Regions from separate parts of the Ferrigenium kumadai genome, predicted to be linked through region 1. Evidence: predicted binding sites of a transcription regulator. Region 1 holds the regulator's gene; each other region holds the start of a gene.
The links. The regulator sigma-54, encoded in region 1, starts transcription at its own class of promoters, with help from an activator protein. The targets are predictions, from matches to a motif close to TGGCACNNTTCCTGCT.
Positions count from the first base shown of each region.

Region 2: the regulator sigma-54 is predicted to act here: its motif matches at 2,555-2,570, upstream of FGKAn22_RS05510 (TOBE domain-containing protein).
Region 3: the regulator sigma-54 is predicted to act here: its motif matches at 1,412-1,427, upstream of FGKAn22_RS05535 (4Fe4S-binding leucine-rich repeat protein).

Region 1 is NZ_AP019536.1:452,982-463,115, forward strand. It holds gene rapZ (RNase adapter RapZ) at 1-400, opposite strand, end outside; gene hprK (HPr(Ser) kinase/phosphatase) at 402-1,340, opposite strand; gene FGKAn22_RS02090 (PTS sugar transporter subunit IIA) at 1,342-1,800, opposite strand; gene hpf (ribosome hibernation-promoting factor, HPF/YfiA family) at 1,849-2,181, opposite strand; gene FGKAn22_RS02100 (RNA polymerase factor sigma-54) at 2,194-3,627, opposite strand; gene lptB (LPS export ABC transporter ATP-binding protein) at 3,660-4,382, opposite strand; gene lptA (lipopolysaccharide transport periplasmic protein LptA) at 4,385-4,975, opposite strand; gene lptC (LPS export ABC transporter periplasmic protein LptC) at 4,956-5,537, opposite strand; gene FGKAn22_RS02120 (KdsC family phosphatase) at 5,534-6,052, opposite strand; gene FGKAn22_RS02125 (KpsF/GutQ family sugar-phosphate isomerase) at 6,062-7,048, opposite strand; gene FGKAn22_RS02130 (monovalent cation:proton antiporter family protein) at 7,135-9,108, shown strand; gene FGKAn22_RS02135 (prepilin-type N-terminal cleavage/methylation domain-containing protein) at 9,153-9,779, opposite strand.
Region 2 is NZ_AP019536.1:1,135,439-1,145,572, reverse strand. It holds gene modC (molybdenum ABC transporter ATP-binding protein) at 1-155, opposite strand, end outside; gene modB (molybdate ABC transporter permease subunit) at 251-937, opposite strand; gene modA (molybdate ABC transporter substrate-binding protein) at 940-1,701, opposite strand; gene FGKAn22_RS05510 (TOBE domain-containing protein) at 1,712-2,515, opposite strand; gene FGKAn22_RS05505 (DUF6129 family protein) at 2,872-3,147, opposite strand; gene FGKAn22_RS05500 (dinitrogenase iron-molybdenum cofactor biosynthesis protein) at 3,152-3,862, opposite strand; gene FGKAn22_RS05495 (4Fe-4S binding protein) at 3,959-4,159, opposite strand; gene nifT (putative nitrogen fixation protein NifT) at 4,178-4,402, opposite strand; gene nifK (nitrogenase molybdenum-iron protein subunit beta) at 4,497-6,065, opposite strand; gene nifD (nitrogenase molybdenum-iron protein alpha chain) at 6,150-7,625, opposite strand; gene nifH (nitrogenase iron protein) at 7,741-8,613, opposite strand; gene FGKAn22_RS05470 (NAD(+)--dinitrogen-reductase ADP-D-ribosyltransferase) at 8,800-9,636, shown strand; gene FGKAn22_RS05465 (cation:proton antiporter domain-containing protein) at 9,775-10,134, opposite strand, start outside.
Region 3 is NZ_AP019536.1:1,145,710-1,155,843, forward strand. It holds gene modC (molybdenum ABC transporter ATP-binding protein) at 1-779, shown strand, start outside; gene FGKAn22_RS05530 (GNAT family N-acetyltransferase) at 861-1,310, shown strand; gene FGKAn22_RS05535 (4Fe4S-binding leucine-rich repeat protein) at 1,475-2,239, shown strand; gene FGKAn22_RS05540 (hypothetical protein) at 2,258-3,223, shown strand; gene FGKAn22_RS05545 (DUF4118 domain-containing protein) at 3,286-4,809, shown strand; gene FGKAn22_RS05550 (response regulator) at 4,802-5,488, shown strand; gene FGKAn22_RS05555 (potassium transporter Kup) at 5,499-7,367, shown strand; gene nifE (nitrogenase iron-molybdenum cofactor biosynthesis protein NifE) at 7,480-8,904, shown strand; gene nifN (nitrogenase iron-molybdenum cofactor biosynthesis protein NifN) at 8,906-10,134, shown strand, end outside.

The DNA.
Region 1 (10,134 bases):
TGTGGTGGCCGATGTCGCTGATCTCGGCGAGCAGTTCCCGCTCGTAGGCGACACACTCCGGCAGGGTGCGCACGCCGTCGCTGAGCGGATGCAGGCGGCGCGTTTCGGAAAAGCGCTTCACCAGCGTGTCGGTCCGCGCATTCAGGTACAGCACATGCACCGCCAGGTCTTTTTGCATGAGCTGCATCAGCAGCGAAGGCAGAATCTGCACGCTGTGGGCGTTGCGCACGTCCACACTGACCGCGATGTTCTGATAACCCGCCGGCAGAAGCTGGTCTACCAGGTTGGAGAGCAATTCGGCGGGCAGGTTGTCGACGCAATAGAAGCCCGCATCTTCCAGAGTCTTCAGCGCGACACTCTTGCCGGAGCCGGACAGCCCGCTGATGAGGAATAACTGCACGCTAGTCCTCCAGCAGCATCTGGTCGTGCCGCGTGATGAATTCCTGCATGCTGTCGATACCGCGCTGCTGCAGCACGAAATTGCGTGCCGCGGCTTCGACCAGCACCGCGAGGTTGCGCCCCGCGACCACGGGGATCTTCACCGTGCTGATGTTCACGCCGAGGATCTCCTGGAATGTGGCGTTGAGCGGCAGACGCTCCATCTGCGACAGGTCGCCGCCGGGCGGGCGGTGCAGGTGGACGATGAGTTTCAGACTCTTCTTGCGCCGCACCGCGGTCTCGCCGAACATGGTGCGGATATTCAGCACGCCCAGTCCGCGCACTTCGAGGAAGTCGCGCAGCAGTTCCGGGCAGCGGCCTTCCAGCGTGTCCGGCGCGATGCGGTGCAGCTCGACGATGTCGTCGGCGACCAGGCCGTTGCCGCGCGTGATGAGTTCCAGTCCCAGCTCGCTCTTGCCCACCGCGCTCTCGCCGGTGATCATCACACCGACGCCGAGCACATCGAGGAACACGCCGTGGCGTGTGGTCGATTCGGCCAGTTCCTTGGCGAGGTAGTGGCGGATCAGCCACATCAGGTGCACGCTGGGCTTGGGCGACTTGAACAGCGGGATGCGCGAGCGGTCGGCGAAGGCGACCAGTTCGGATGGAATGTCCTTGGTGCCGGCCACGATCAGACAGGTCGAGCCGCTTTGCTCGATCTGCCGGAACGCATCGGCTAGCTGTTCCGCGCTCAGCGCCCGCAGGTAATCCAGCTCTGTCTGGCTTAACACCTGCACCCAGTTCGGGTGGATCAGGTTGAGGTGGCCGATCAGGCCGTTGTTGGAAGCGTTGACAGCCTCTTCAGTGATGATGCGGTCGTTGCCGTCAGCACCGGCCACGTGGCTCAGCTCGAGCCGCGCCTGTTTGTCTTCGAACAGCTGCCGGATGTTGACTTCGGACATATCAGGATCCCTTCCAATCGTAGAATAACTGGTGGATGCTCGCGGTATCTTCGCATTCGCTCAGGCGGTTGCGGAACTGGCTGTCGCTGAACATCTGCGCCAGTTCACCTAGGATCTGCAGGTGCAGGTCGGTGGCGCGCTCCGGTACCAGCAGCACGAAGATCAGGTTCACCGGCTGGCCGTCCGGCGAGTCGAACGGGATCGGGTGGCTGGTCTTGACGAATGCGGCGGTGGCGTCGCGCAGTTTGGCGATGCGCCCGTGCGGGATGGCCACGCCTTGCCCCAGGCCGGTGGAGCCGAGCTTCTCGCGTGCGAACAGGCTGTCGAACACCTGGCTGCGCGCGATCTGCTGATTGTTCTCGAACAGCAAGCCAACGCGTTCGAACACGCGCTTCTTGCTGGTGGATTCGGTGTCCAACAGGATATTGTCGGGCAGCAGAATTTTGCTGATCAGGTTCATTGTCAGGCCGGATAAAAAAGGGGCGGCATTGCTGCCGCCCGTGATTAATTATTCTGCTGCTTCTGCCGCTGCGTGTTTGCCGGTATCGTCGTGACGACGGTCGGACACTTTTTCCTTGTGCTTCAGCACCTGGCGGTCCAGCTTATCCACCAGCGCGTCGATCGCGGCGTACAAGTTCTCATCCTCGCACTCGACGAACACGTCCTTGCCGCTGATGTGCACGGTGGCTTCCGCTTTCTGCTTCAGTTTTTCAACGGAAAGGATGATGTTCACGTCAATCACATTGTCAAAATGACGTTTGATCTTGCCGAACTTGCCGGTCGCATATTCGCGGATGGCGGGGGTGATTTCCAGATGGTGTCCGGTGAGATGGAGGTTCATGTCATGCTCCTTTTAGAGTGATTTACGGAGGTTCACCGGGAGTATGTGCAGCGCTTCCCGGTACTTTGCTATGGTACGCCGGGCGACTACGATGCCCTGCTGTGCCAAAATTTCCGACATGCGGCTGTCGGTAAGCGGTTTGCGCCGGTCTTCCGCGCTGACCATTTGTTTGATCAGTTCGCGTATTGCGGTGGAAGAACAGGTGCCGCCGCTTTCCGTGGCCAGTCCGCTGCCAAAGAAATGCTTGAATTCGTAGATGCCGCGCGGCGTCAGCATGAATTTCTGCGTGGTGCTGCGCGAGACGGTCGACTCGTGCAGGTCGAGCGCCTCGGCGATCTCGCGCAGCACCAGCGGGCGCATGCCGATCTCGCCGTGCTCGAGAAAGTTGGTCTGCCGATCCACGATGGCCTGAGCCACGCGCAAGATGGTCTCGAAACGCTGTTGCAGGTTCTTGATCAGCCACTTCGCTTCCTGCAGCTGGGTGGCGAGCTGCGAGGCGTTCTTGTCGTCGCGCTGCTGCAGGATGTTGGCGTAGATCTGGTTGATGCGCAGTTTGGGCATCGCTTCCGTGTTGAGGCGGGCGCGCCACTGGTTCTTGTGCTTCTCCACGATCACGTCCGGGACCACGTAGTCCGCGACACTCTGGTCGAATTCCGCGCCCGGCTTCGGGTTGAGCCCGATGATCAGGTGCTGTGCGCTGCGCAACTGGTCATCTGAGCAGCGCAGCAGCTTCTTGATCCTGGCGAAATCGTGGGCGGCGAGCAGGTCGAGATGTCGGCTCACCAGGCTGATCGACAGGTCGCGTTGCGGCGTATCTTCCGGCAGCGCCTTGAGCTGCAGCGCGAGGCATTCGCCCAGGTTGCGCGCTCCCAGCCCGGGCTGGTCGAGGTGCTGCAATTGCACCAGTGCGGTCTCCAGGTCATCCAGAGAGATCGCCAGTTCGGCGGGCAACAGTTCGGCAAGTTCGGCCAGGTCCTGTACCAGGTAACCGTTCTCGTCCAGCGCATCGATCAGCAGGCTGACCACCTTGCGGTCGCGTTCGTCCAGTGAACTGGTGGTCAGTTGATTGTGCAGATGTTCGCGCAGGCTGGCCTGTTCAGCGGCCTGTTCCGGGTAGCTGTCGTCTTCGTCGTCGGCGCTGCGCGCAGTCCTGCTGCTCCACTCGGCGGGTTCGCTGGCCAGACCGTCCACATCGCGCTCGTCGCGAGACGATGTGCCATCCTCGTCGTTGCTTGCGCTGCCGCGCGATTCCATAGATGAGGTGCCGGGGGAATAGATGGCCGATGCGGGTTCCTCTGCCGCTTCCAGCAAGGGGTTTTCGTCCAGCATGCGGGCGACTTCCTGGTGGATGTCCTGCGTGGAGAGCTGCAGCAAACGGATAGCCTGTTGCAACTGCGGGGTAAGCGTCAGTTGCTGGGACAGCCTGAGTTGGAGAGATGCCTTCATGCCTGGTGTTTTTTTCCGGGCTTCATTTTCTATTACAGCTTGAAATGTTCACCCAGATATACTTTCCTCACGCCCTCATTATAGATGATTTCATCCGGCTTGCCTTCGGCCATCACTGCGCCGGCATTGATGATGTAGGCGCGGTCGCAGATACCCAGCGTTTCGCGCACGTTGTGGTCGGTGATCAGCACGCCGATGTTGCGCTCCTTGAGGAAGCGGATGATCTTCTGGATGTCCAGTACGGCGATGGGATCCACGCCGGCGAACGGTTCGTCGAGCAGGATGAAGCGCGGATCGGTTGCGAGGGCGCGGGCGATCTCGACGCGCCGCCGCTCGCCGCCGGACAGGCTGATGGCGGGGTTGTCGCGGATATGGGTGATGTGCAGGTCTTCCAGCAATTCTTCCAGGCGGTTCTGGAGGTCGTCGTCGGACAATCCCTGCAGTTCCAGCACCGCCTGGATGTTCTGCGCCACGGTCATGCGGCGGAAGATCGAGGCTTCCTGCGGCAGGTAGCCCACCCCCAGGCGTGCGCGGCGGTGGATAGGCAGATGGGTGATGTTCTGCCCGTCGATGAAGATATCCCCGCCGTCGGCAGCGACCAATCCGACGATCATGTAGAACGAAGTGGTCTTGCCCGCACCGTTCGGGCCAAGCAGGCCGACGACTTCACCGCTGTTCAGTGATAACGAGGCATCGTGCACCACGATGCGAGAACCGTATTTTTTCTTCAGGCCAACTGCGCGCAATTCGCTCATGTCTATTCTTCCGTCGGGGAGATCGATTCGCTCGGTTTGATGGGCAGCGCATCGGGCGCGGGTGGTTTGGCCGCGCCATCCTTGGGTTTGGGTTGCAATATCGCCCGCACCCGCTTGGGTGGGGTGCTCGCGGATGAAGCATCGCTGCTGTTCACCTGGAAGATATCGGTCTTCTGGTTGTAGGTGATGTGCTCGCCGCGCACCTCGTCGAGGTTGCGCTTGACGCGCGCCTTCACGTAGAAGTCCACAGTCTCGGCGCGCGTGTCGTACTCGATGCGTTCGCCGTAGCCTTCCACGTACTCATCCAGCCCCTCGCGCTTTTGCCGGAAGCTGGCGGTCTTGCCGTAAGCCGTGCCGTGCTTGAAGCCCTCGTTGTCCTGCACGACGATGATCTTGTCGCCGCGGATCACCATCGTGCCCTGGGTCATTTGCACGTTGCCGATGAAGGTGCTGATCTGCTGTGCGTCGTCCACCAGCACCTGGTCTGCTTCAATGTGCACCGGCTTGTCGCGGTCGGCGCGTTCGGCGAAACAGGCCGGTGCAATAAGCAACAGCAGAAGGGTGAGCGTCAGTTTACTTAGGGGTCGGTACATGTTCGCTTCTTACCTGCGATAACAGTTTCAGGGTGCGTGCATTGTTGTCCATTTCCAGCCCGATCGCATGTATGGTGTTGTGCGCATCGACGATGGTGACCGGGCGGCCGGTGTCTGCCCAGTCCCGGTCCGGGACAACATGCAGAAATTCGGTTTGCAGGGTGAGTTCCTCCCGGTCGGCGCTGGCCTCGCGCAGAACCTCGACATCATCGTACAGGAAGACCTCATCACCGCGTTTCGAGACGGTGCCGCGCTTGGCGATGACGTGGATCGCCGGGCGATCTGCGGACAGCGTGGTCAGGCGCGGCACTTCCAGCGTGGTGCTGTCGTCGTCAGGATAGTGCTGCATCTTCTTTGCAGCCATGATGAAGCGCGTCGCGCCCTGTACGTTGAATTTCACGGCGGAAAAGTTTTCCATGATGGCGTCGGGATCGTGGCGCTTGCCGCTATCCGGTTTCGCGGCCTCGGGCTTAACTTGCAGGTTCAGCCAGTAGGTGACACCCAGCAACCCCAGCAGCGGCAGCAGCGGCAGCCAGTAGCGGGCGCGGGAGACGAGGGTCATTTCAAGTAAGTGGCCAATTGTGCGTCCAGCGTACCCTGCGCCGACATGATCATCTCGCAGGCTTCGCGTACCGCACCGCGACCGCCGCCGAGTTGCGTGACGTAGTCGGAATGTTCGCGCACCAGACGCGGGGATTCCGGTACGCAGATCGACAGGCCGACATGGCGCATCACGCACAGATCCACCACATCATCGCCCATGTAAGCGGCGGCATCGCGCGACAGCTTGAGCTTGTTGAGCAGGTCGAGCATCGCGTCCAGCTTGCGCTCCACGCCCTGGTAAACGTGGGTGATGCCGAGGTTATGGGCGCGCAACTCGACGCAACGAGAAGTGCGGCCGGTGATGATGGCGACTTCCACGCCGCTGGCGCGCAGCATCTTGATGCCGTGGCCGTCGAGCGAATTGAAGCGTTTGAATTCCTCGCCGGAGTCGGACAGGTACAGCCCGCCGTCGGTCATGACGCCATCCACATCGAAGGCCATCAGGCGAATCAGTTTTGCGCGGCTCAACATCATGGTTTTCCCCTAAATAACTTTTGCATGTAACAGGTCGTGCATGTTCAATGCTCCGACCAGCCTGTTTTTCTCGTCCACCACCAGCATCTGGCTGATGTTGTACTGCTCCATCATCTGCACCGCTTCGGCGGCGAGGTTGTCCGGCCCGATGCAGCGCGGGTTGGCGGACATCACGCTGCGCACCGGGGTGGTGCCGAAATCCAGTCTCTTTTCCAGCGTGCGGCGCAAGTCGCCGTCGGTATAGATGCCCAGCACGCGTTCCTGGTCGTCCACGATCGCGGTCATGCCCACGCCCTTTTTCGAGATCTCCAGGATCGCATCGCCCAGCATCGCGTTCTCACGCACCATCGGCACGCGTTCGCCGCTGCGCATGATGTCGCGCACATGGGTGAGCAGGCGCCTTCCCAGGCTGCCGCCGGGATGCGATCGCGCGAAATCCTCTTTGCCGAACCCCTTGGCATCCAGCAGTGCCATCGCCAGCGCATCGCCCAGCGCCAGTGTCGCGGTGGTGCTGGTGGTGGGAGCTAGTCCCATCGGGCAGGCTTCCTTGTCCACGTGCGCGTCGAGGTGCACGTCGGCCGCCAGTGCCAGGCTCGATTTCGGATTGCCGGTCATGCTGATGAGTTTCGCGCCCTGGCGTTTGATCACGGGCACGATGGTCATCAGTTCCTGGCTTTCGCCGGAATAGGACAGCGCGATGATGACATCTTCGTCGGTGATCATGCCGAGGTCGCCGTGGCTGGCCTCGCCCGGATGCACAAAGTAGGCGGGGGTGCCGGTGCTGGCCATGGTCGCGGCGATCTTGCGCGCGATGTGCCCGGACTTGCCCATGCCGCTGACGATGACGCGGCCTTCGCAACTGAGGATGAGGTCCAGCGCATGCAGGAATTTTTCGTCGAGGCGGGTGCTTAACGCCTGTACGGCGGCTGCTTCGATGTTCAAAACTTCGCGGGCGAGGTCGAGCGCACGCGGCGCGGCGGAAATGTGCTTGTTCATGGAAAGGGATTATATCAGCGCAAAATTTTGCAAACCATGCAACTTGCGGCATTATCGGGGGCCAACATATACAACGCACTTGATAGATGGATAGCGCCCTTTCACTCGTCCTCATTCTGCTTGCAACCGCTGTGCTGGTGGTGGTGCTGTGCCGCATCCTGCATTTGCCGGTGATGCTGGGCTACCTCGCGGTCGGCATCCTGATCGGACCGCACGCGCTGGCTTGGATACCGGATGCGCCGGGGACCCGGCATCTGGCGGAATTCGGCGTGGTGTTCCTGATGTTCAGCATCGGGCTGGAATTCAGCCTGACACGGTTGCGGGCGATGAAGCGCACGGTGTTCGGACTGGGCGGCGCACAAGTGGTGGTGACCATCCTGCTGGTCATGGCGGTGGCCGCACTGTTCGGGCTGGATTGGCGCACGGGATTGGCTCTTGGCGGCGTGCTGGCGATGTCCTCGACCGCGATCGTCAGCAAGATGCTGGTCGAGCGCGCCGAGCTGAATCTGCCCTACGGGCAGCAGATGATGGGCGTGCTGCTGTTTCAGGATCTGGCCGTGGTGCCGCTGCTGATCATCATTCCGGCGTTGGCGTCCAGTGCCTCCGCCCTTTCTTCCACGCTCGCCTATGCGACGCTGAAGGCGATACTGGTATTGTTCCTGTTGCTGTTCGTGGGGCAGCACATCATGCGCCGCTGGTTCCATGTGGTGGCGCAGCAAAAGTCCTCCGAGCTCTTCATGCTCAACGTGCTGCTCATCACGCTGGGACTGGCGTATTTCACCGAGATGGCGGGACTGTCGCTGGCGCTGGGCGCGTTCGTGGCGGGCATGCTGATCTCCGAAACCGAATACCGCTACCAGGTGGAAGAGGACATCAAGCCATTCCGCGATGTACTGCTGGGTTTGTTCTTCGTCACCATCGGCATGAAGCTGAACCTGGGGGCGGTCGTGGCCGACTTCGGCTGGATACTGCTGGCATTGCTGGGCCTGATCCTGCTCAAGGCGATAGTGGTGGCGTTGCTGGCGCGGGTATTCGAGGGCGATTGGGGGGTGGCCCTGCGCAGCGCGATCGGCCTGGCGCAAGCGGGCGAGTTCGGCTTCGTGCTGCTGACGCTGGCGGACGGGGCGCAGTTGCTCGGCGGTGAGGCCATGCAGATCACCCTGGCGGCGATGCTGTTGTCCATGCTGGCCGCGCCTTTCCTGATCCAGCACGGCGAGGCGATCGCACGCCGTTTTTCTGCCGCGGAATGGACCAGCCGTGCGATGCAGCTTCATCAGATCGCCATTCGGAGCATGTCGAGCAGCGGGCACGTCATCCTGTGCGGCTATGGTCGCAGCGGGCAGTCGCTGGGGCGGTTTCTGGAGGAGGAAGGGCTGAGCTTCATCGCACTCGATCTCGATTCGCGCCGCGTGCGTGAAGCGGCGGCCGCAGGGGAGAGTGTGGTGTATGGCGATGCCGCCAAACACGAGGTGTTGCAGGCGGCAGGTCTGATGCGCGCCAGGACGCTGGTCATCACCTACGACGACAAGCACTCCGCGCTGAAGATATTGCACCACGTCAAACAGACTCGCCCGGACCTCCCGGTGATCGTGCGCACCGCCGACGATACCAATCTCGAATTACTCAAGGAAGCGGGCGCGGCCGAGGTGGTGGCGGAGGTGCTGGAGGGCAGCGTGATGCTTGCTTCGCAGGCGCTGCTGATGTCCGGTGTGCCGCTCAATCGCGTCATCCGCCGCATCCAGGAGAGTCGTGCGCGCCGCTACAGCGTGTTCAGCGGTTATTTCCGCACCGCGGCCGACGACGTGGGCGAGATCACGGAAAGCTTGATGCCGCGATTCCAGAGCGTGATGCTGCGCGAAGGCGATTACGCGGTGGGCAGGACGCTGGGAGAGATGGAGCTGGATGCCTTGGCGGTGGAGGTGAATTCGGTGCGCCGCCGCAATGTGCGCGGTCACCAGCCGGCGGGCGACATGCTGTTGCAGGCAGAGGATGTGCTGGTGCTGCTGGGGCAGCCGGTGATGCTGGCTACGGCGGAAAAGCGGTTGCGCGAAGGGGAATAAAAAAAGCCCGCCGAGGCGGGCTGAATGTCACGCCGGGTATTCCGTCAGAAGCCCATGCACACCAGATAAGTGGTGTCGTCGTCGAGGTTGCCGTTCGGCGTTCCTCCGGTGGCGGTGCCTACTGTAGTTGCCATCATCGAACCGGTAGCCGTATTGCCGTCATCCAGCGTCGTATCGAGCTGCTTGGCGAATTTTCCGGCGATGGCGTTGGAGCAGACGATATACGAACCCTTTAACCCGGTGACCGGATTGTTGGTGGCACTGCTGTTGGTGACCCCGATATTTCCGCCCACCGCATTCTTGGGCAGGTAATCGGCCGCCGTAGTGGATGTGGGGCCGGGAGCCAGGCCGGCCAGGCGGACATGTTGCCAGAAGTCGAAGGACTCCCCGCTGGTCGCATTCCAGTTGCCCTCGATGATGCCGTTGCCGTTGCCGTTGGTGGTCGCGGTTACATGGGTTGTCGCCCGAGAGTCGTCCCCCGGCAATGCCTTGAACTTGTCCTGGTAGCCGTAGATGAACACCGGAACGTTCTTGAAATCCGTGGCCAGATTCTTGACTTTCGCGCTGTTGATGAGTTCCTGCCCCTTCAGCACGCCGCCGAGCAGCAGGCCGATGATCACCAGCACGATGGCGATTTCGATCAAGGTGAAGCCGGATTGATTGCGATTCATTGTTATTGTCCCCTTTTTGTTGTGCCCTAAGCGAAACCACCGCAATCGCCGTTCCAGCGCGGTCTGGGTGTCGCGCGCAGATTAAACCCGGTGAAGTTAATTGTCCATAGGGTCGAGAGGAGCAACCGGGATTCCGGAGGGTGCTCCGTTAGCAACCCAAAGGCCTTGCATAGAGCGTCGGCGAATGAAACGACAAGTATGGGATGCCTCCGTCTTGGAGGTCTGTTGCAAAAAAACAACACCATTCCACTAAACTTTTGACAGCCCTTTGCGCGTCTCTATAAAGTGCGTCCCCAGTGATGGCAGGGAGGTCTTGCAGTCACTTGAAGTTGTATAACATCAATCAACTTTCTTT
Region 2 (10,134 bases), 680 kb from region 1:
GCGCGCTCCAGCCCTGCGATGCAGCGCAGCAGCGTGGTCTTGCCGGAACCGGACGGGCCGAACAATGCAGTAACACCGGTGGCGGGCGCATCGAATGCCGCGTCGAGCACAAAGCTCTCCAGTCGCATGGAAAACCTGACATTCATCCCGGCAATGGATTGCTGGCCAACTGTAGGAGCGTGCCCTGCACGCGAACAGGAAGAGCGGTCGCGTGCAAGGCACGCTCCTACTGGAGATGAGTTATCGATGTTCATCGTCCTCCCTTCCACGACTTGCCGCCCGCAAGATACAACCCGAGCAACACGACGAACGAGAACAGCACCATGCCGCCCGCGAGCAGATGCGCCGCGCCGTATTCGACCGCCTCGACATGGCTGTAAATCGCTACCGAGAGCACTCGTGTCTCGCCGGGGATGTTGCCGCCCAGCATCAGCACCACGCCGAACTCGCCGACCGTATGCGCGAAGGCGAGAATGATCGCGGTGAGGAAACCGGGCTTGGCAAGCGGCAGCGCCACGCTGAAGAACCTGTCCCACGCACCCGCGCGCAAGGTCACCGCCACTTCCAGCGGACGCCGGCCTAAGGACTCGAACGCGTTCTGTATCGGATGCACCGCAAACGGCAGCGAGAACAGCACCGAGCCGACCACCAGCCCGGTGAAGGTGAACGGCAAGGTGCCGAGGTCGAGCGCACGGGTCAACTCTCCCACCGCGCCCTGCGGCCCCATCAACAACAACAGATAAAAACCCAACACCGTCGGCGGCAGCACCAGCGGCAGGGCCACTACTGCCGCGACCGGCCCTTTGTACCAACGACGGTTATGCGCCAACCACCATGCTAGCGGTGTGGCCACACACAGCAGAATCAGCGTCGTGACACTCGCCAGTTTGAGCGTGAGCCAAAGGGACTGGAGATCGAGCGGGTCGATGCCGGACATGATTACTTGGGCAATTCGTAGCCAAAACTGCGGATGACCGCTTTTGCCTTCTCGCTCTTCAGGAATGCGAGAAATGCACGTATAGCAGCTTTATCTTTCGCAGCACTCAATTCCACCGCACTCTGCCGGATGGGGTTATATAGATGCGAAGGCACAATCCAGTATGAACCTTCCGTCACCTTGCCGTCCTTGACGATCTGCGACAGCGCGACGAAGGCGAGATCGGCATTGCCCGTGGCCGCAAACTGGTAGGTCTGCGTGATGTTCTCGCCCGTCACCAGTTTGCCCTGTACCGCATTCCACAACCCAAACTCTTCCAATGCTTCCTTCGCTGCCGTTCCATAACTCGCCAGCTTGGAGTCGCCGATAGCGAGTTTGTTGTAATTGCCCTTGCGCAATATCGCGCCTTTGCCATCCACCAAACCGGGCTGCGCACTCCACAGCGCCAGCTTGCCGACGGCATAAACAAAGCGCGAGCCTTCCACCGCCAAGCCTTCTTTCTCGAGACGTAGCGGCATTTTCTCATCCGCAGCGACCAGCACATCGAATGGTGCGCCGTTCTGTATCTGCGAATAAAACTTTCCGGTGGAGCCCAGGCTGACTCTGACCGTATGCCCGCTCTCCGCCTGGAACAGCTTGACGATCCGCTCCATCGGCTCGGTGAAATTCGCCGCCACCGCCGCACTCACTTCGCCCGCATTCGCCGCTTGCATCGATGCGCCGAACAGCAACGCGCCCAACAACCGCATCATGCCCGATTTCATTTCCATCTCCTTATGCGTTCACGGCCAGAATCACATGCGACGCCTTGATCAGCGCGCATGCCTTTACCCCCTCTTTGAGCCCCAGCGATTTGATGCTGTCGTTTGTCACGATGGCCGCGACACTCTTGCCGCCCGCCAGTTCGATGATGACCTCGCCGTTGATCGCTCCTTCATTGCAGCGCACCACGGTGCCGTGCAGCTCGTTGCGCGCACTGGTCCGAAAGCCGTCCGAAGTAGTCACGATCACCCAGGGTGCTTTCACCATCGCATAGGCTTCCGAACCGACCTTCAGACCCAGATGTTCCACGCTCTCGTTGGTGATCACCGCCGCGAGCGTGTCGCCGCCAATGTCCATCACCACCTCCGCGTTGATCTGTCCCAGCTTGATGCTTTTCACTTTGCCCAGAAACTGGTTGCGCGCACTTGTCTTCATGTCGAATCTCCTGATCATGTGGTAGTACTCATCGAAGTCATCCATGATGCGGCCTAACGTCTTGAGGACTTGCTCGCGCTCCTGCTCCAGGCGGCGATACGCCCCCACCACCCGGCGGCCATAAACAGTCAGCGTCGTGCCCCCGCCCTTCTGTCCGCCAGTCTTGCGTTCCACCAGCGGGTGTTCGGACAGGTTGTTGATCGCCTCCACCGCTTCCCAGGCCGTCTTGTAGCTCATTCCCATCGCATTCGACGCCGCCGAGATGGAGCCGGTCGCGTCGATGCGCTCCAGCAACTCCAGATGATCCCAGCGCCGCCCCCTGGAAAACTTCAGCTTGGGAATGACACTGGTTTCTGTTTTTTCTGCGACCGATAGCACCATGATGACCTCACGCGTTATAACCTTGCCCCCACAACGATGAGCAAAAGCGATGCCACCCTGGACATTTCAGCCACCTTCCCTACGCTGCTGCTGAATTCGGCAACTCCGTCGACATGTCGGTCCGGTCGCGCCCAAGCCCCTGTTTTGTTGGCTTACCAACAAATTGGGACAATCGTTACAACCTTCGCGCTATAACGCAGTCGCGCCGAATGCCGGAATTCCCGCCACACTGGGCTTCGCCCGCACTGGCATGGCCCTGATCGCGGCCAGCTGAACATACGTTATGGTTGAGCGGCATTACTAAAACAAAACGGGCACAGATGTGCCCGTTATCGTTTTCCGAACCACCCGGAAAACTAATCCTCTCCATCCACCCACGCCAGTACCACGCCAATGGCTTGCAGCGGGTCGGTGGTCAAACTAAGGCAGTGTTCGCCACCGCCCACCAGGTAGAGGTTGAATTTATTGCGCTGCAGCGCGGGCGGCATCCGGGCGGGCATGTCGTCGTCGCTGCAGAAAGTGAAGCGCAGGTCCGGCCATATCTGTTTCAAACCGGCCAGCGCATCTTCGTTCAATTCGCGCAGTGCGGCCGCAGCATTGGCGATCCGTTCCAGTGTTTCTTCGGTGAGCATTTGATTACTCTTCTTCTGCCTCGGTGAACCGGCTTAGCGACTTCGCTTCCACGCCGAGGATCTTGGCCAGCCAGGGCGGCGGCGCATCAAGCACGGCCTGCAGGCGTTGCAGGGTGGCGCGCGCCTTGCCGCCTTCCGGCACTTTCACGGGATGGACGTTGGCGCGCACGGCCTTGGCTGCGGCGGGACCGCCGATGGACTGTACATAGACGATCTGGCAGTCGTTGATGAGTTCGGCACGCGCGACGTTCTTGTCTTCCGCATCGTCGGAGATGAGGGTGGAACGCGCGTCGATGAGGCGGATGTCGTTGCGCCCGACTTGGTAGACGAGGAAGCGCGGGCATGAGCCGAAATGGCCGTCGAGGTTCTCTTCGGTGTTGGAGGCCACGGCCACACGCAGGCTGCCGGGCAGGTCGCCATCGGAGTAAACGTCCAGCGGCGGCAAGTTCTCAGCGTCGCCGGATTCGCCCCACAGGTGGCGCACGGCAAGTTTGATGGAAGCACCGTCCACGTCCGGCTCGACGGTCTCTTCGCCGGAAAGGATGAGTTTGAGGTCAGCCACGGTCACCTTGGCGAGTTTCTCTTCGGTGATCGGCAAGCCTAATTGATTGCCCAGCTTCGCCACCAGTGCGCCGGTGTCCACTTCCGAGAGGACGCGGGCGGCCAGTGCGATGCGCAGGGCGGCGGGTTTGGTGATGACGGCGGCAGTGGTCATGATTACCTCTTGTTCGTTCAGCCTGTAGGAGCGAGACATGCTCGCGAACGGAATGTGATCGCACGCAGGGCGTGCTCCTACAATAGCCTTCAGGGATTACGCTGCGATCTGTGTGATGCAACCCTTGATCGGGCAGATCTTCACGCATTGCGGCTTGTCGTATTCACCGTCGCACTCGGTACATTCGCTTGCGTTGATGACGTACATGCCCTTCTTCGTGCTAATGGAAGCCGTAGGGCATTCCGGTTCGCAATCACCGCAGGAGGTGCACAAATCTGCATTGATCTTCATTGCCATGATGATTCTCCTTTTCGTTTATTCCGCCGCATCGAGGCGCTTGGCGCGCACCGAATAAGGCAATCGCGCAGGCGCGACTTGAGGCTCGATGTAATAAGTCCCGCCGTTGTTTAGCTTGATCTCTCCCCCCCATTTCTCCTGGGTATCGAACTCCATCGAAACGATGGTGTCCTCGAGATCGCGCTTGGGCAGGTAGAACTGATAACTGCCCTTGCTGTCGCGACGGATCATGATGTTTGCCATTTGCAATTCCTTTGGAATTGCAGGATTCAGGAGTCAGGAGTCGGGATACAGGGCAGCGTCCCTGTATCCCGTATCCCGTATCCCGGCTCCTGCCTTAACGAACCAGGTCGTGGTTGTAGTCGGTCGTTCCCATGCCTCTGGTCTCTTCGTCCAGACGTTCCAGTACCGCGTTCACGATAGTGGTCAGCACTTGCATGGCGCCTTCGTAACCCAGGGTCGTCGAGCGATGCAGGTGGTGACGGTCGAAGATCGGGAAGCCGATGCGGATCAGCGGAACTTCGAACTCCTTGCCCTTGGCCAGCGTGTCGCGCTGGATGAACTTGGCGTAGCTGTTGCCGATCATGAAATCAGGCTTCTCGGTCAGCACCAGCGAACGGAAGTGCCACAGATCAGCGCCCGCGAACAGCTGGGTGTTCTTGCCGTAAGGGGTCTCGTCCAGCATCTTGCGCATGGCCTTCTCCCACTTCTTGCCGCCGTTGTTGCACAGCACGTGCAGCGGCTCGATGCCCAACTCGGTGAGGAACTTGGTCATGCCCAGCGTGAAGTCGGGATCGCCGTACAGGCTGATCTTCTTGCCGTGCAGCCAGGTGTGGCTATCGGTCATCATGTCGACCAGACGGCCACGCTCCAGCGCCAGCGATGCGGGAATCTCCTTGCCGGTGACCTCCGCGACCTTCATCAGAAACTCGTCGGTCCAATCCAGGCCCATCGGGATGCTGAGCTTCGGCACTTCATGCTTCCATGTGGTCTCGACATACTTCTTGGTCTTGTCGAGTTGCATCGGTTGCAACAGGAAAGTGGTGGCAGCGTTAGGCGCATCCTTCACTTGTTCCTGAGTGGTTCCGCCTGCATACATGCGGAACTGGCCGTCGGCCGGAGTATCCAGCACTTCGGTCGGGTCGCTCAACAGGGTGTAGTCCACGCCCATCTCGCCCAGCATGCGGTGCATCACGCGGTAGTTGCCGAGGTAGGTCTCGAAACCGGGAACGATGTTGATCTTGCCGTTCTTGCCCGGCACCTTGTCGTCCATGCTGTTCAGGGTGAAGTAGCGGATGACCCCTTCGAACATGTTGTCCCAGCCGGTGACATGCGAGCCCACGAAAGACGGTGTGTGCGCAAACGGGACCGGATAGTCCTCGGGGATGTTGCCTGCCTTCTTGGTGTTGCGGATGAAGGCGTTCAGGTCGTCGCCGATGACTTCCGCCATGCAGGTGGTGCTTACGGCGATCATGTCCGGCTTGTACAGCGCCTTGGCGTTCTCCAGGCCGTCGATCATGTTCTTCTGGCCGCCGAACACGGCTGCGTCTTCGGTCATGGAGTCGGAGACACAGGAGACCGGCTCGCGGAAGTGACGGTTGAAGTAGGAACGGAAGTAAGCCACGCAGCCCTGCGAACCGTGCACATACGGCAGGGTCTTCTCGAACCCCAGCGCGCACAGCACAGCGCCCAGCGGTTGGCATGCCTTGGCCGGGTTCACGGTCAGGGCCTCGCGCTTGAAGTTCAGCTCGCGGTATTCCATCGTGGTGGTCCACTTGAAGGTCTCTTCGATCTTCGCGGAATCGTGACGCTCTTCGAACAGCGCCTGTTTGTTTTTCAGCGTTTCCTTGTACTCGTCCTGACGGAACAGCGGATAACAAGGTTTGATGTCATCGACTTGTTGCATGTTTATCTCCTTAGCCGCACTGCCAATTTGCAGATGCCGGCACAGATTGATTTTTGGACGGCGACGGGCGCCGTCCCCAATTACTTACGCAGCGACCTTCTCGGCGACCGGTTCAGACTGTTTCAACCACGGGGCGGCCAACTTGCTCCAGCACGGGTTGTTCAAGGTCATATCCATGTCGCGGGCGAAGATGGCGAAGCCGTCGTAGCCGTGATACGGGCCGGAATAGTCCCAGCTGTGCATCTGGCGGAAAGGGATGCCCATCTTCTGGAAGATGAACTTTTCCTTGATGCCGGAGCCGACCAGGTCGGGCTTGACGCGCTTCACGAACTCTTCGAACTCGAAGCCGGTGACGTCGTCGTACAGCAGAGTCGAGTTGCCCATCTCCTTGATGGTGCGGTCGTAGTCATCGTTGTGCGCGAACTCGTAACCGGTGCCGACCACTTCCATGCCCAGATCTTCGTAAGCGCCGATGATGTGGCGCGGACGCAGGCCGCCGACGTACAGCATCACGCGCTTTCCTTGCAGGCGCGGCTTGTACTTGTCGATGATGCCCTGCATGATCGGCTTGTACTTGGCGATGACCTTCTCTGCATTCGCCTTGATCTTGTCGTCGAAGAAACTGGCGATCTCGCGAATGGATGCCTCGATCTTGGTCGGACCGAAGAAGTTGTATTCCATGTACGGGATGCCGTACTTCTCTTCCATGTGACGGCTGATATAGTTCATCGAGCGGTAGCAGTGCAGCAGGTTCAGCTTGGCCTTCGGGGTGTTCTCCATCTCGGCGATGGTGCCGTCGCCGGACCATTGCGCGATCACGCGCAGTCCCATGTCTTCCAGGATGGTGCGCGTCGCCCAGGCGTCGCCGCCGATGTTGTAGTCGCCGATGATGGTCACGTCATACGGAGTAGACTCGAACGCCTGGCCGTCGCGGTTGCCCAGCACCCAGTCGCGGATCGCGTCGTTGGCGATGTGGTGGCCGAGCGATTGCGACACGCCGCGGAAACCTTCGCAGCGCACCGGCACGACCGGCTTGTTGATCTCCTTGGCCGCCTTCTTCGACACCGCCTCGATGTCGTCGCCGATCAGGCCGATCGGGCACTCGGACTGCACCGAGATACCTTTGTTCAGCGGGAACAGGGTCTCGATCTCACCGATCAGCTTGGCGAGCTTCTTGTCGCCGCCGAACACGATGTCCTTTTCCTGGAAGTCGGAAGTGAAGTTCATCGTGCCGAATGTGTTCACGCCGGTGGTACCGACGTAGTAGTTACGGCGACCGGCGCGGGAATACTGGCCGCAGCCGACCGGGCCGTGGGAAATGTGGATCATGTCCTTGATCGGGCCCCACACCACGCCCTTGGAACCGGCGTAGGCGCAGCCGCGAATGGTCATCACGCCCGGCAACGATTTGCGGTTGGAGGTGATGCACTTCTTGGACTGTTCGATGGATTGATCGTTGACCGCCAGATGCTTGGCGCGGTCTTTCTTCGCTTTCTCGGGATAGACCTCGAGCACCTCCTGGATGAGGGCTTCGGTCTCTTCGCGTGTCAATGCAGACATTTCGTTCTCCTTTGACGACCCACCAATATGTGGAGACGTCTATCAGGTTTAGTCTCGGTAAGGATGGCGGGCCGTACCCAACAACCAACGGCCCGCCGTCCTTAACACCTTGCTATCAGGCTGCGGCAGCAGCCTTGCCGATGATGGATTCGTCTTCCGCTTCCATGATGCCGAACTCCATCAACAGTTCTTCCAACTCGTCCATGGTGATCGGAGTGGGGATAACGAACTTCTTGTTGTCCACCACCTTGCGAGCCAGAGCGCGGTACTCGTCGGCCTGCTTCGCCTTCGGGTCGTATTCGATCACGGTCATGCGGCGGATCTCGGCGTGCTGCACAGCGTTGTCGCGCGGCACGAAGTGGATCATCTGGGTGCCCAGGCGCTCGGCCAGCGCGATGATCAGCTCGTCTTCGCGGTCGGTATTACGGCTGTTGCAGATCAGGCCGGCCAGACGCACGCCGCCGGAGTTCGCATACTTCACGATGCCCTTGGCAATGTTGTTGGCGGCGTACATCGCCATCATTTCGCCGGAGCAAACGATGTAGATCTCCTGCGCCTTGTTCTCGCGGATCGGCATCGCGAAACCGCCGCACACCACGTCACCCAGCACGTCGTAGAACACGAAGTCGAGTTCGTCGTCGTACGCACCTTCTTCTTCGAGGAAGTTGATGGCGGTGATCACGCCGCGGCCGGCGCAGCCGACGCCAGGCTCAGGACCACCGGACTCGACGCACTTCACGCCGCCGAAACCAACCGACAGCACATCTTCGAGTTCCAGGTCTTCCACGCTGCCCGCTTCGGCCGCCAGTTCCATCACGGAGTTCTGTGCCTTGGAGTGCAGGATCAGGCGAGTGGAGTCAGCCTTCGGATCGCAGCCGACGATCATTACCTTCTTGCCGGCTTCGGCCAGAGCCGCCACCAGATTCTGGGTGGTAGTCGATTTACCGATACCGCCCTTCCCGTAAATTGCGCATTGACGCAGTGCCATGTTAGTCTCCTTAGAGGTTGCTGAATTTGAATCGCGATTGAAAACTGTCGCTCGCCCCCCTACTTCCGCAAGCTCCATGCCAGTCCGCGCCACGCCACTCAACACATTGAAATGCAAACGGAAAATCATTCCACCTCAAGCGCAAAAGCGGATGGGGAACGCGACAAAGAAATCGGCTTTGTAGGAGTGCCGACAACGTCCGGTGCCCCGGCGATCCCGCTGCCGAAGTCCGCGCGCCTGCCGATCAACCGTTGCAACCTGCCCGCCGCCATCCTCGGCAGCCTCACCTTCCAGCACGCGCCCGTAGCGCTCGAACTCGACGGCGTGAAGGAACTGCATCGCGGCCTGTTCGAACTGCTGGATAAACTCGACGACGTAAAGGAGCGCGCACATGCCTTCATGCTGCACATGAACGCCTCGTTCTTCCTGGGCCAGCCGGAACAGGCCGGTTTTACCGCCGACTCCACGCTGGACCGCAGCCGGGCGGATTACCTGAGGATGGTGCGCGGCTGGGCATTCGATGCGGACGGGCGCGAAGGCGCGGTGATGAAGGGCTGGGTGGAATCGCGCTTCGGCCTGTTGCAGCGCTACCACGGCGGGCCGATACGCGACTTCTCGGACGACACCTACCGCCGCTACCTGGAGATGCGCTCCGCCGGCCTGTATGGAACCAATGCGCTCGAAGCGCAGCTCGACCTGCTCTACACCTATTGCCAGTACGAACTCGCACGATCGCATCCAGGCAAGATGCACCTCACTCTATACCGCGGCGTGAACCGCATGGACGACCACGAGACGCTGGCGCAACTGGACGGCAAGCGCCGCGTGGTGCTGCTCAACAGCCTGAGCTCCTTCACCGCCAATAAAGAACGCGCCGACGAATTCGGAGACTACCTGCTCACCGCCGAAGTGCCGCTGAGCAAGATCGCCTATTACACCCGGCTGCTGCCGGACATGCTGCGAGGGGAAGAGGAATACGCGGTGATTGGCGGGTTGTATGAGGTGGGGATGGCGGCGTATTGAAAGGTGGGCACGCTGTCGCGCCCACGCGGAATACCCAACAGCGTGGGCACAGAATACGTGCCCACCCTACAGGAAACTAATGGGGCAGCATCGCTGTTCCACCCTGGCGCGACACCCGCAGGCATTGCGCCCTTCCGCTTATTTCACGATACCGAGTTTTCTTGACCACCACGGCGTGATTGCCGGGAGCAGGGTCAGTGTCCAGATGACGACCCAGGCGGTCAGCGGCATGAGCTGCGTCATTTCCGGGAACTGCGCGACGGTGATGACGGCCAGCACCACCGGGATGACTCCCGTCTCGCGCACCGCGCTCAAGAAGAGTTTGTCCTTGATGCTGAGGTTGGTGGGCAGCATGGAGAGCAGGACGGCCACGGGGCGGGCGATGAGAATGAAGGCGAGCGACACCAGCAGCCCGAGCACGGCGGTCTCCCACAGGTTACCCAGCGAGACGAAAGGACCGACCATCATGAAGATGGTGGGCTTGGCGATACTCTCGAT
Region 3 (10,134 bases), 690 kb from region 1:
ACGGCTACAAACGGATTCCAGTTGCCGAACGCAGAGTGCCGCTGGAACAGGTGGTGGAGTGGCTGGGCCTGAGCCGGCTCATCGAGCGCGGCGACCCGGCGCAACTTTCCGGCGGCGAACGCCAGCGCGTCGCCATCGGCCGCGCGCTGCTCACCAGCCCGCGCGTCCTGCTGATGGACGAGCCGCTGTCCGCGCTCGACACCGCCAGCAAGCAGGAGATATTGCCGTATCTGGAACGTCTGCACCGCGAGCTGAACATTCCCGTGCTCTACGTCAGCCACGCGCTGGACGAAGTGGCGCGGCTGGCCGACCATCTGGTGCTGCTGGAGAAAGGAACGGTCATCGCCAGCGGTGCGCTCGGCGAGACGCTCGCGCGGCTCGATCTGCCCACTGCGCATTTCGACGATGCGGGCGCTGTAGTCGAGGCGGCGGTGGCGCAGCACGATGAGGCCTACCACCTGTCGCGGCTGGACTTTCCCGGCGGGCATCTGTGGGTGGGCAAGGTGGATCAACCCTTCGGCACCCGAGTACGTGCCCGCGTGCTGGCGCGCGACGTGAGCATCGCCACGCAAGTGCCGGAAGGCACCAGCATCAACAACATCCTGAACGCGCGCATCGAAGAGATACGCGACGAGGGGCCGGACAAGGTGATGGTGCGCATGAATGTGGGCGAGTCGCAGATGCTGCTGTCTCGCATCACCCGCCGCTCGCGCGACCATCTTGGCCTGGTCGCGGGGATGTATGTTTGTGCACAGGTGAAGAGTGTCGCATTAACCTGAAGTAGGAGCGTGCCTTGCACGCGACCTCTCTCCCTGGTCGCGTGCAAGGCACGCTCCTACAGTTGTCGACTTATGGATGATATGAACATCGACTTTGCTACTGCCGAAGACCTGCCGCACCTGGCCGACCTGCTCGCCGAGCTGTTCGCGCTGGAAAGCGATTTCCAGCCCGAACGAGACAAGCAACTGCGCGGCCTGCGGCTCATTCTCGACAATCCGGCGCTGGGTCGGCTGTTCGTGCTGCGCGTAGCCGGCCAGGTGGCTGGCATGGCGAATGCACTGATTACCGTCAGCACGGCGGAAGGCGGGCGCGTGCTGCTGCTGGAAGACGTGATCGTATCTCGCGAACATCGCGGCAGCGGGCTGGGGCGGCAACTGGTCGAGCATGTGCTTGCGTGGGCGCGGGAGGAGGGTATGACGCGCGTCACCCTGCTGGCCGACCGCGACAACCGGGCCGCGCTGGATTTCTATCGCAGGCTCGGCTTCGAGCCTTCGCACATGACGGTGCTGCGCAAGATGCTGTCGGATTGATACGCTTCATTTTGTCGCAATCGCGACAAAACTCCACGCGCCGATTTTCCCATTCGACCTTGTATCCCGTCGCCGCTGGCTTTGCGTCATGCCCTGCAAAGTGGCACGTTGGTTGCTCATTCCTTGCATGATTTTCAGCGGAGCAGGAATTGAAGGGTTTGAATATGTCGGAACGTCATTCCGGGGCGACGCCATTGAACGAGGTCGTGCTGGCCGATTGCTCGGCCTGTCCTCATCGCGCGCTGCTGGCGGAAGGAAAGTGTGAGCCGGGCGATGTGTGCCTGATTGCGCAGAGCGGCCGGCAGATAGACCGTTTCTTGCGGCGCAATCCGCAGTTCGCGCAGGAATGCCTGCACGACCCCTTCTGGGAACGGCGCGCCATCGCCACGCGTTACGCGCCGCTGGATGCGTTGCGGCAGATGCCGCGCGACAGGGACGAGGTGGTACGCCGCGTGGTGGCGAGCCGCCTGCCCATCGGCGAGCTGGACGTTTATTTGCGCGACGAAGACCGCGAGGTGCGCATGACGGTCGCGAACCGCATCGCTCCGGAGCGGCTGGGCGAGCTGATCGGCGACGACGATTATCTGGTGCGGCTGACGGCGGCGAAGCGCCTGCCTCACGGCCAGCTGCCGCGCATGGCGCATGACCCCGAGCGCGAAGTGCGCAAGGAAGTGGCGCGCCGGCTGCCGCCGTTTGCGTTGCAGTTCATGGCCCAGGATGCGGACGCGGAGGTGCGATGCATCGTCGCCGAGCGCATGCTGCCTGAGGATGCGGTGCAGATGCTGCACGACGAAGACTGGCTGGTGCGCCTTCAGGCCGCGCAGAGCGCGCCGCTGGAAGCCATCGCCGAATTGGTGGATGATGCCGAATCCGACGTGCGCGCCGCGGTGCGACGGCGGCTGGGCGGATTCCTGCTAGGGGACGAATAACGACACGAGGCAAGACTGATGAGCACACACACGCCTGACAATACCACGCTGAACAACCTTGCCGCCGCTATCGGGGACATTCCGCCGCGTCCGCATCATGCTGCGCTGCTGGAGGTCGCCAACCGCATCCGCCCCGGCATCACCTTCCATTACGCGCTGAACCGCGGCGGCTGGTACCGTCCCGGGGGTGTCATGGCGGCGGATGGCAGGCGCGTCGCAGACAGTCTGGAGCAGTGGGCACAGTCCGAACTCGACGATTGCGGTGGCGACATGCACGAGCTGGTCGAACGCCAGGCGGACAAGGGGCTGCTGGTCACGCGCCACACCGGACGCACACACTATTTTGTCGCGGCCTACGGCCCCGCGCCCGCGGACTTCCTGCAGCTCGAAATCGAAGAATTGCAGGAGGTGCTGGACAGGAATCTGCTCGATGCCGGCAATCCCCCGGACGATTTGCAGGGATTGATCGAGCCGATCGCGCCGGATGTGTTGGAGGCGCAACCGGTCGGCGCGCCGCGCTACCAGTTCCGCAGGCTGATCGACGTGCGTCAGGCCGTCGCCAGGGCGTCATTCGGCGACGGGCGAAAATCCGAGCTGCCGCGCATGTTGTCCGAATGGTCGCACAGCAGCGCGGCAGCACGCGGCCATTTCAGCGACCACTGGATCGTCGCGCTGCGCGAACACCAGGACCGTTACCGCAACCCGGTGACCTCCGTCTCGCTGGTGTCGCGCCACGCGCGCGAACTCAAGCCGTTCCAGTGGAATATCGAGCTTTCCGGCGTGGAACTGTCTGCGCAATTCCAGGCCTTCGATCGTGCCGCGGGCTATCCGTCTGCGTGGTACTTCCACCTCGTCGCGGGAACCTTCACCCCGCCCAAGATCGCCTACGCCGCGGCGCGCGACCTCGATGCGGGGTTCAGCTATCTGCCAGAGACTGAGGCAGTATTGGTGAAGAGCTGGGTGGCAGCGCCGTACTCGGTGTGACACGCTGCGCTGCAGAATTTCTTTACAACATTTTTATGCCGGGGCTGGAATAATCCGGCCGCATGAAGTCAGTCATACCTCTTGCGGACAGGTTACAGCCGCGCAGCTTTGCTACCCGCAGCCTGTGGGTGGTCTCGGCCTGCGCGCTGCCGACCCTGCTGGCCTGGCCCTGGCGCGACTTTCTCGATCCCGCCAATACCGCGATGCTGTACTTGCTTGCGGTGGCCGTCGTGGCGGCGCGGGCAGGGCGCGGCGCAGCCATTGCGACCTCCTTATCAAGCACGGCGCTGCTCGATTTCTTCTTCATCCACCCGCGCTACACTTTTACCGTCGGCGATGTGCAATATGTTGTCACGCTTGCAGTCATGCTGGTGGTGGCGCTCATCATCGGCAACCTGACCTTGATGCTGCAACGCGAGAAAGAGGCTGCGCTCGAGCGTGAGCAACAATCCCATGCGCTGTATGAGCTTGCCAGTCGTCTTTCGGGGGCGACCTCGCTGGAACAGCTCGCCATTGCCACGCGCGACTTTTTGCACGACTCGCAGGCTTGTTGCGGTGTCCTGTTGATGAGCCATAACGATGTACTGAAGCCTGTCGAATCTGCTCATCGTCTGGATTCGACTTTGCAAACGATTGCGGCGTTTGCTGCCTTGCAGCGAGTCGAAACGCGCACTTTGCTGGACGATTCTCGCTACTGGCTGTTTCTGCCATTGCATGGAACGACATATGTGCGCGGCGTGCTCGCCATCGATGCCGGTGTAACGTCGCTCGATGCGCTTGATGCTCGCCGACCATTGTTCGAGGCCATCGCCGCACTGGTGGCCACTGCCGTAGAACGCCTGCACTTCGTCGATGTGGCGCAGCGCGCGCAGTTGCAAATGACCGACGAACGCCTGCGCAGCAGCATCCTCTCCGCGCTATCGCATGATATCCGTACACCACTCACCGTGCTCTACGGGATGAGCGACGCGCTGGCACAACAGCCATTACCGCCTGATGTGCGAGAAACGGCAGAAGCGATGCGCGAACAGACCCTGCGCTTGAACGGTATGGTGTCCAACTTGCTCGACATGGCGAAACTGCGTGCTGGTGATCTCCGGCTCAACCCGGAATGGCAGCCATTGGAGGAGGTGGTCGGTGCCAGCATCAAGCTGTTGGGGCTGGCGCTGCAACAGCACCCGGTACAGGTGACATTGCCGCCAGACCTGCCCCTGCTGAAGTTCGACGCTATCTTGATGGAACGCGTGTTGTGCAACCTGCTGGAGAATGCGGCCAAATATGCGCCGCCAGGATCGGCCATCCGCATCAGCGCAAGTACCGCTGACGGGCAAGCCGCCATTTCGGTATGCAATGATGGCTCGCGTTTTCCACCCGGCAACCTGGACAGGATGTTCGAGCTGTTCGAGCGCGGCGATGCTGAGTCGAATGTTCCGGGTATCGGGCTGGGACTCGCCATCTGTCGCAGCATCGTGGAAGCGCATGGCGGTACGATACGCGCCAGCAATAACGAGAATGGCATCTGCGTGACCTTCACACTGCCGCTGGGCGAACCACCCGCGATCGAACCGGAGGATGGGGATGAGTGACGCCGTCATCCTGTTGATCGAGGACGAGGTGCAGATACGACGCTTGGTGCGTGCCGCTCTGGAGCGCGAGGGCTACCGTGTGCTGGAAAGCGGCTCGCAGGCACAGGGCATGCAACTATTACACGAGGCGGTGCCGCAACTAGTCATCCTCGACCTTGGCCTGCCGGACGGTGACGGTGTTGGTTTCATCCGCGAACTGCGCGCACAATCACAGGCACCCGTGCTGGTGCTGTCCGCGAGGTCGGCAGAAGGCGAGAAGATTCATGCGCTGGATGCGGGAGCAGACGATTATCTGACCAAGCCATTCTCCAACGGCGAACTATTGGCGCGGGTGCGCGCCCAGTTGCGCCGCAACCCGGAAAATAGCGCTCAGCCGCAATTGCAATTCCGTTTTGGCAAGATCGAGGTCGACTTTGCTCGGCGTCTCGTTACGCGTAGCGGCATTCCTGTCCATCTCACTCCCATCGAATATCGGCTGCTGCTCGCCATGCTGGCCGATCCCGGCAAAGTGCTTACCTATCGGCATCTGCTGCGTGCGGTATGGGGCAGTGCCCACAGCGAGAGCAACCATTACCTGCGTATCTACGTAAGTCATTTGCGCCAGAAGCTGGAAGACGATCCGGCGCAACCCGAACATTTCCTGACCGAGACCGGCATCGGTTACCGCTTCCAAATCTAAGGAGAATGCAATGAGTGTAAAGAACAATACCGCCACAGGCGCCTTGGCGCTCGCCGCGCTGGGCGTTGTCTACGGCGACATCGGCACCAGTCCGCTGTATGCATTCAAGGAGGCTTTCGCCGGAGCGCACGGCATGGCTCCTACCGAGCCCAACGTTCTGGCGGCATTGTCCGCACTGTTCTGGGCGATGACGATGATTATCTCGATCAAATATGTGTGGGTGATGCTCAAGTTCGACAACAACGGTGAAGGCGGCGTGCTGGCGCTGACCGCATTGGCGAACCGTGCCGCGCAAGGGGCTGCGCGCTGGAAGCTCATTATTGCCACGGCGGGTATCTTCGCCGCCGCCTTGTTCTATGGCGACGCGCTCATTACCCCGGCGATCTCCGTGCTTTCCGCAGTCGAGGGCCTTAGCGTGGCCGCACCGACGCTGGAGAAACTCATTCTTCCCGTCACTATCGGCGTACTCACCGGGCTGTTTTTCATCCAGCGCCGCGGCACCGGCAGCGTGGGCAGGTTATTCGGGCCGGTCACGCTGTTGTGGTTCGCGGCACTTGGTATCCTCGGCACGGTCAGCATCGCGGAAACGCCGAGTGTGCTGCGCGCGATCAATCCGGTGTACGCCATCGACTTCGCCATCGAACATCCGTACGGCATGTTTTTGCTGCTATCCGCCGTATTCCTCGCGCTTACCGGCGGCGAGGCGCTGTATGCCGACATGGGCCACTTCGGCGCAAGGCCGGTGCGTTTGGCTTGGTATGGGCTGGTCTGCCCGGCGCTGCTCATTAACTATTTCGGCCAAGGTGCACTGGTGCTGCGCTCGGCGGATGCGATCCAGAACCCGTTCTACCTGCTGGCACCGGACTGGTTCATGCTGCCATTGGTCGCGCTGGCCACCGCCGCCACGGTGATCGCCTCGCAGGCTACCATCTCGGGAGCCTATTCGATGACGCTGCAAGCCATGCGTATGGGCTACCTGCCGCGCCTGTTCATTCAGCACACATCCGATGCACAGCGCGGCCAGATATATATTCCCGCCGTGAACTGGATGATGCTGGTCGGCGTGATTATCCTGGTGCTGGAGTTTGGTTCCTCCGGCGCCTTGGCGGCGGCTTACGGCATTGCAGTGTCCGGCACCATGATCATCACCACGCTACTGTCCATCTTCGTCACGTTGAAGCTTCAAGGACGTGCGCGGCTGCTGTTGCTGGCAGCATTGGCGGTATTCGCCCTGCTGGAATTGTTGTTCTTCGGTTCAAATCTGACCAAGGTCGTCAGCGGTGGCTGGATGCCACTGGCGCTCGGTCTGGTGCTATTTGTCCTGCTTTCGACATGGAAGCGCGGCAGCACGCTGGTCGCCGAACAACGGCGCAAGCTCGATATCCCAATGTCGGCCTTCATCGCCGGAACACAGCCTGACGTACCTCGCGTCGCGGGCACTGCGATCTATCTGACTGCCGATCCTGCCGTGGTGCCCAGTGCATTGTTTCACAATCTCAAGCACTTCAAGGTGCTGCACGAGCAGACGTTATTCCTGCACGTCGTCACCGCCGATGTGCCCTATATCGAGCCGGAACAGCGCCTGAAAGTTGAACGCCTGGCTCACGGCATGTACAACGTCGCCTTGCACTATGGTTTCAGGCAGGAAGTCGACATTCCTGATGCATTGAGCAGGATAGGGGATTACGGCATCGAGCTTGAGCCGATGGCCACTACCTTCTTTATCGCCCGCTCGAATGTCGCTGACGGTCCCGGCGGCATGCCTGCATGGCGCTGCGCGCTTTTTTCGTGGATGACACGCCAGTCTGAAGGTGCAGCGAGCTTTTTCAATCTTCCTCCCAACCAGGTAGTCGAACTCGGAACCAAGGTCATGTTGTAGCTTTTGTCGGGTTTGCTACAAGCTGGTTCAGAACAAATCCTATTGAAATCAACCTGCTGTCCTTGGCACGGCATTTGCGAATGAGAGGGTGTCAATCTCATGAGTGAATGCCATGCAAGCCAAGGACATCGCCGAACTGCTCAACGAGCCGTCCTGCACGCATAACGAAAAATCGAAATCCGGCTGCGCGCGCCCCAAGCCGGGCGCGACGGCGGGCGGCTGTTCGTTCGACGGCGCGCAGATCGCGTTGCTGCCCATCGCCGATGTGGCGCATATCGTGCACGGCCCCATCGCCTGCGCGGGCAGTTCGTGGGATAACCGCGGCACGCGCTCTTCCGTAGATTCTTCATCTGGTGTTGGGGCCTTGTACCGCATCGGCATGACCACCGACCTCACCGAGCAGGATGTCATCATGGGGCGCAGCGAGAAGAGGCTGTTCCATGCGGTGAAGCAGGCGGTGGAGAGCTATTCGCCTTCCGCCGTGTTCGTCTACAACACCTGCGTGCCCGCTTTGATCGGCGACGATATCGGCGCGGTGTGCAAGGAAGCTGCTGCGCGCTTCGGCGTGCCGGTGGTGCCGGTGGATTGTGCCGGTTTTTACGGAACCAAGAATCTCGGCAACCGCATCGCGGGCGATGCAATGTTCAGGCATGTGGTGGGCACGGCGGAGCCGTTGCCAGTCCCCGACGAATCGCAACGTCCCGGCATCACCGTGCACGACGTAAATCTGATCGGCGAATACAACATCGCTGGCGAGTTCTGGAACGTGCTGCCGCTGTTCGACGAACTCGGCCTGCGCATCCTGTGCACCTTGTCCGGAGACGCGCGCTTCCGCGAAGTTCAGACCATGCACCGCGCCGAGGCCAACATGGTAGTGTGCGCCAAGGCGCTGCTCAACGTCGCACGCAAGCTGAAGACGGACTATGGCATCCCATTCTTCGAAGGCAGCTTCTACGGCGTAACGGACACCTCAATGGCGTTCCGCGAATTCGCAAAACTGCTCAACGACCCGTCATTGACCGAACGCACCGAAGCTTTGATCGCACGCGAAGAGGCGAGCATCAACGCCGTGCTCGAACCGTGGCGCGAGCGTCTGCGCGGTAAACGTGTGCTGCTCTACACCGGCGGCGTGAAGTCGTGGTCCATCGTTTCCGCGTTGCAGAACCTGGGTCTGGAAGTGGTCGCCACCGGCACCAACAAATCCACCGAAGAAGACAAGGCGCGCATCCGCGAGATCATGGGCGACAAGACCCGCATGATCACCGACGGCAGCGCCAAGGCGCTGCTCGGCGCAGTGAAGGAATACCAGGCCGACATGCTGATCGCGGGCGGCCGCAACATGTACACCGCGCTGAAGGCGCGTATCCCTTTCCTCGACATCAACCAGGAACGCGAATTCGGCTACGAGGGCTACAGCGGAATGCTGGAACTCGCGCGCCAGCTCGCGCTGACGCTGGAATCACCGGTCTGGCAGGCGGTGCGCAAGCCCGCGCCGTGGGCGAAGACTTCGGTGCCGGGCACCGCATTGGGAGCATGACATGGCCGAGCTCCTGAAACGCAACAAAGCGCTCGCGGTGAATCCGCTCAAGGCCAGCCAGCCGGTCGGCGCATCGCTCGCCTTCCTCGGCATCCACCGCGCTATCCCGATGATGCACGGTTCGCAGGGCTGCACTGCCTTCGGCAAGGTGTATTTCGTGCGCCACTTCCGTGAGCCCATCCCGCTGCAGACCACGGCGATGGATCAGGTCTCCACGGTGATGAGTGCGGACGAAAACGTCATCCTGGGACTTGCGACCATATGCGAGAAGAACAAGCCCGCGATGATCGGATTGCCCACCACGGGCCTGTCGGAGACGCAGGGCACCGACATCAAGCGGCTGGTGAAGGAGTTCTACGCCGCACATCCCGAGTTCGCGCACATCCCTGTGGTGCCGGTGAATACGCCGGATTTCACCGGCTGCCTGGAAAGCGGCTATGCGCTGGCGGTGAAGGCGGTGATCGAAGTCATGCTGCCGAAAACCAGCAATGTCGTCGGCAAACGCAAGAAGCAGGTCAACGTGCTTGCCGGGTCCTTCCTCACGCCGGGCGATGTCGAACATATCAAGGAGATTGTCGAGGCTTTTGGCTTACGTCCTTTAGTATTGCCGGATATCGGCGATTCGCTCGACGGCCACCTCACCGAGATGGAGAGCAGTCCGCTCACCGTGGGCGGCACACCGGTCAGCGACATTTCCAGCATGGGCGAATCCATCGCCACGCTGGTGCTTGGAAACTCGATGTTCGAGGCGGCGGATTTGCTCAAGGAACGTACCGGCGTGCCGGATTTCCGCTTCGACAGTTTGATGGGACTGGATGCGGCGGATAGTTTCGTCATTGCGCTGTCGGAGATCAGCGGCAAGCCGGTTCCGGAGAAGATCGAGCGCCAGCGCGCGCAGTTGCAGGATGCGATGGTCGACGCGCACTTCATGCTGGGTTTCGCGCGCATTGCCATCGCTGCCGATCCCGACCTGCTTTATGGCTATGCGCGGCTGGTGACGGAGATGGGCTGCGAAGTGGTAGCCGCTGTTGCGCCAACGCGCGCCAACATCCTCAACGATGTGGCGGCAGCGCAAGTCGCCATCGGCGATCTGGAGGATCTCGAGATCACGGCCAGGCGCAACGGCGCGCAACTCGTCATCAGCAATTCGCACGCGGTCGAAACCGCGCGCCGTCTAGGCGTGCCGCTGCTGCGCGCCGGCTTTCCGCAATATGACCTCATCGGCGGCTA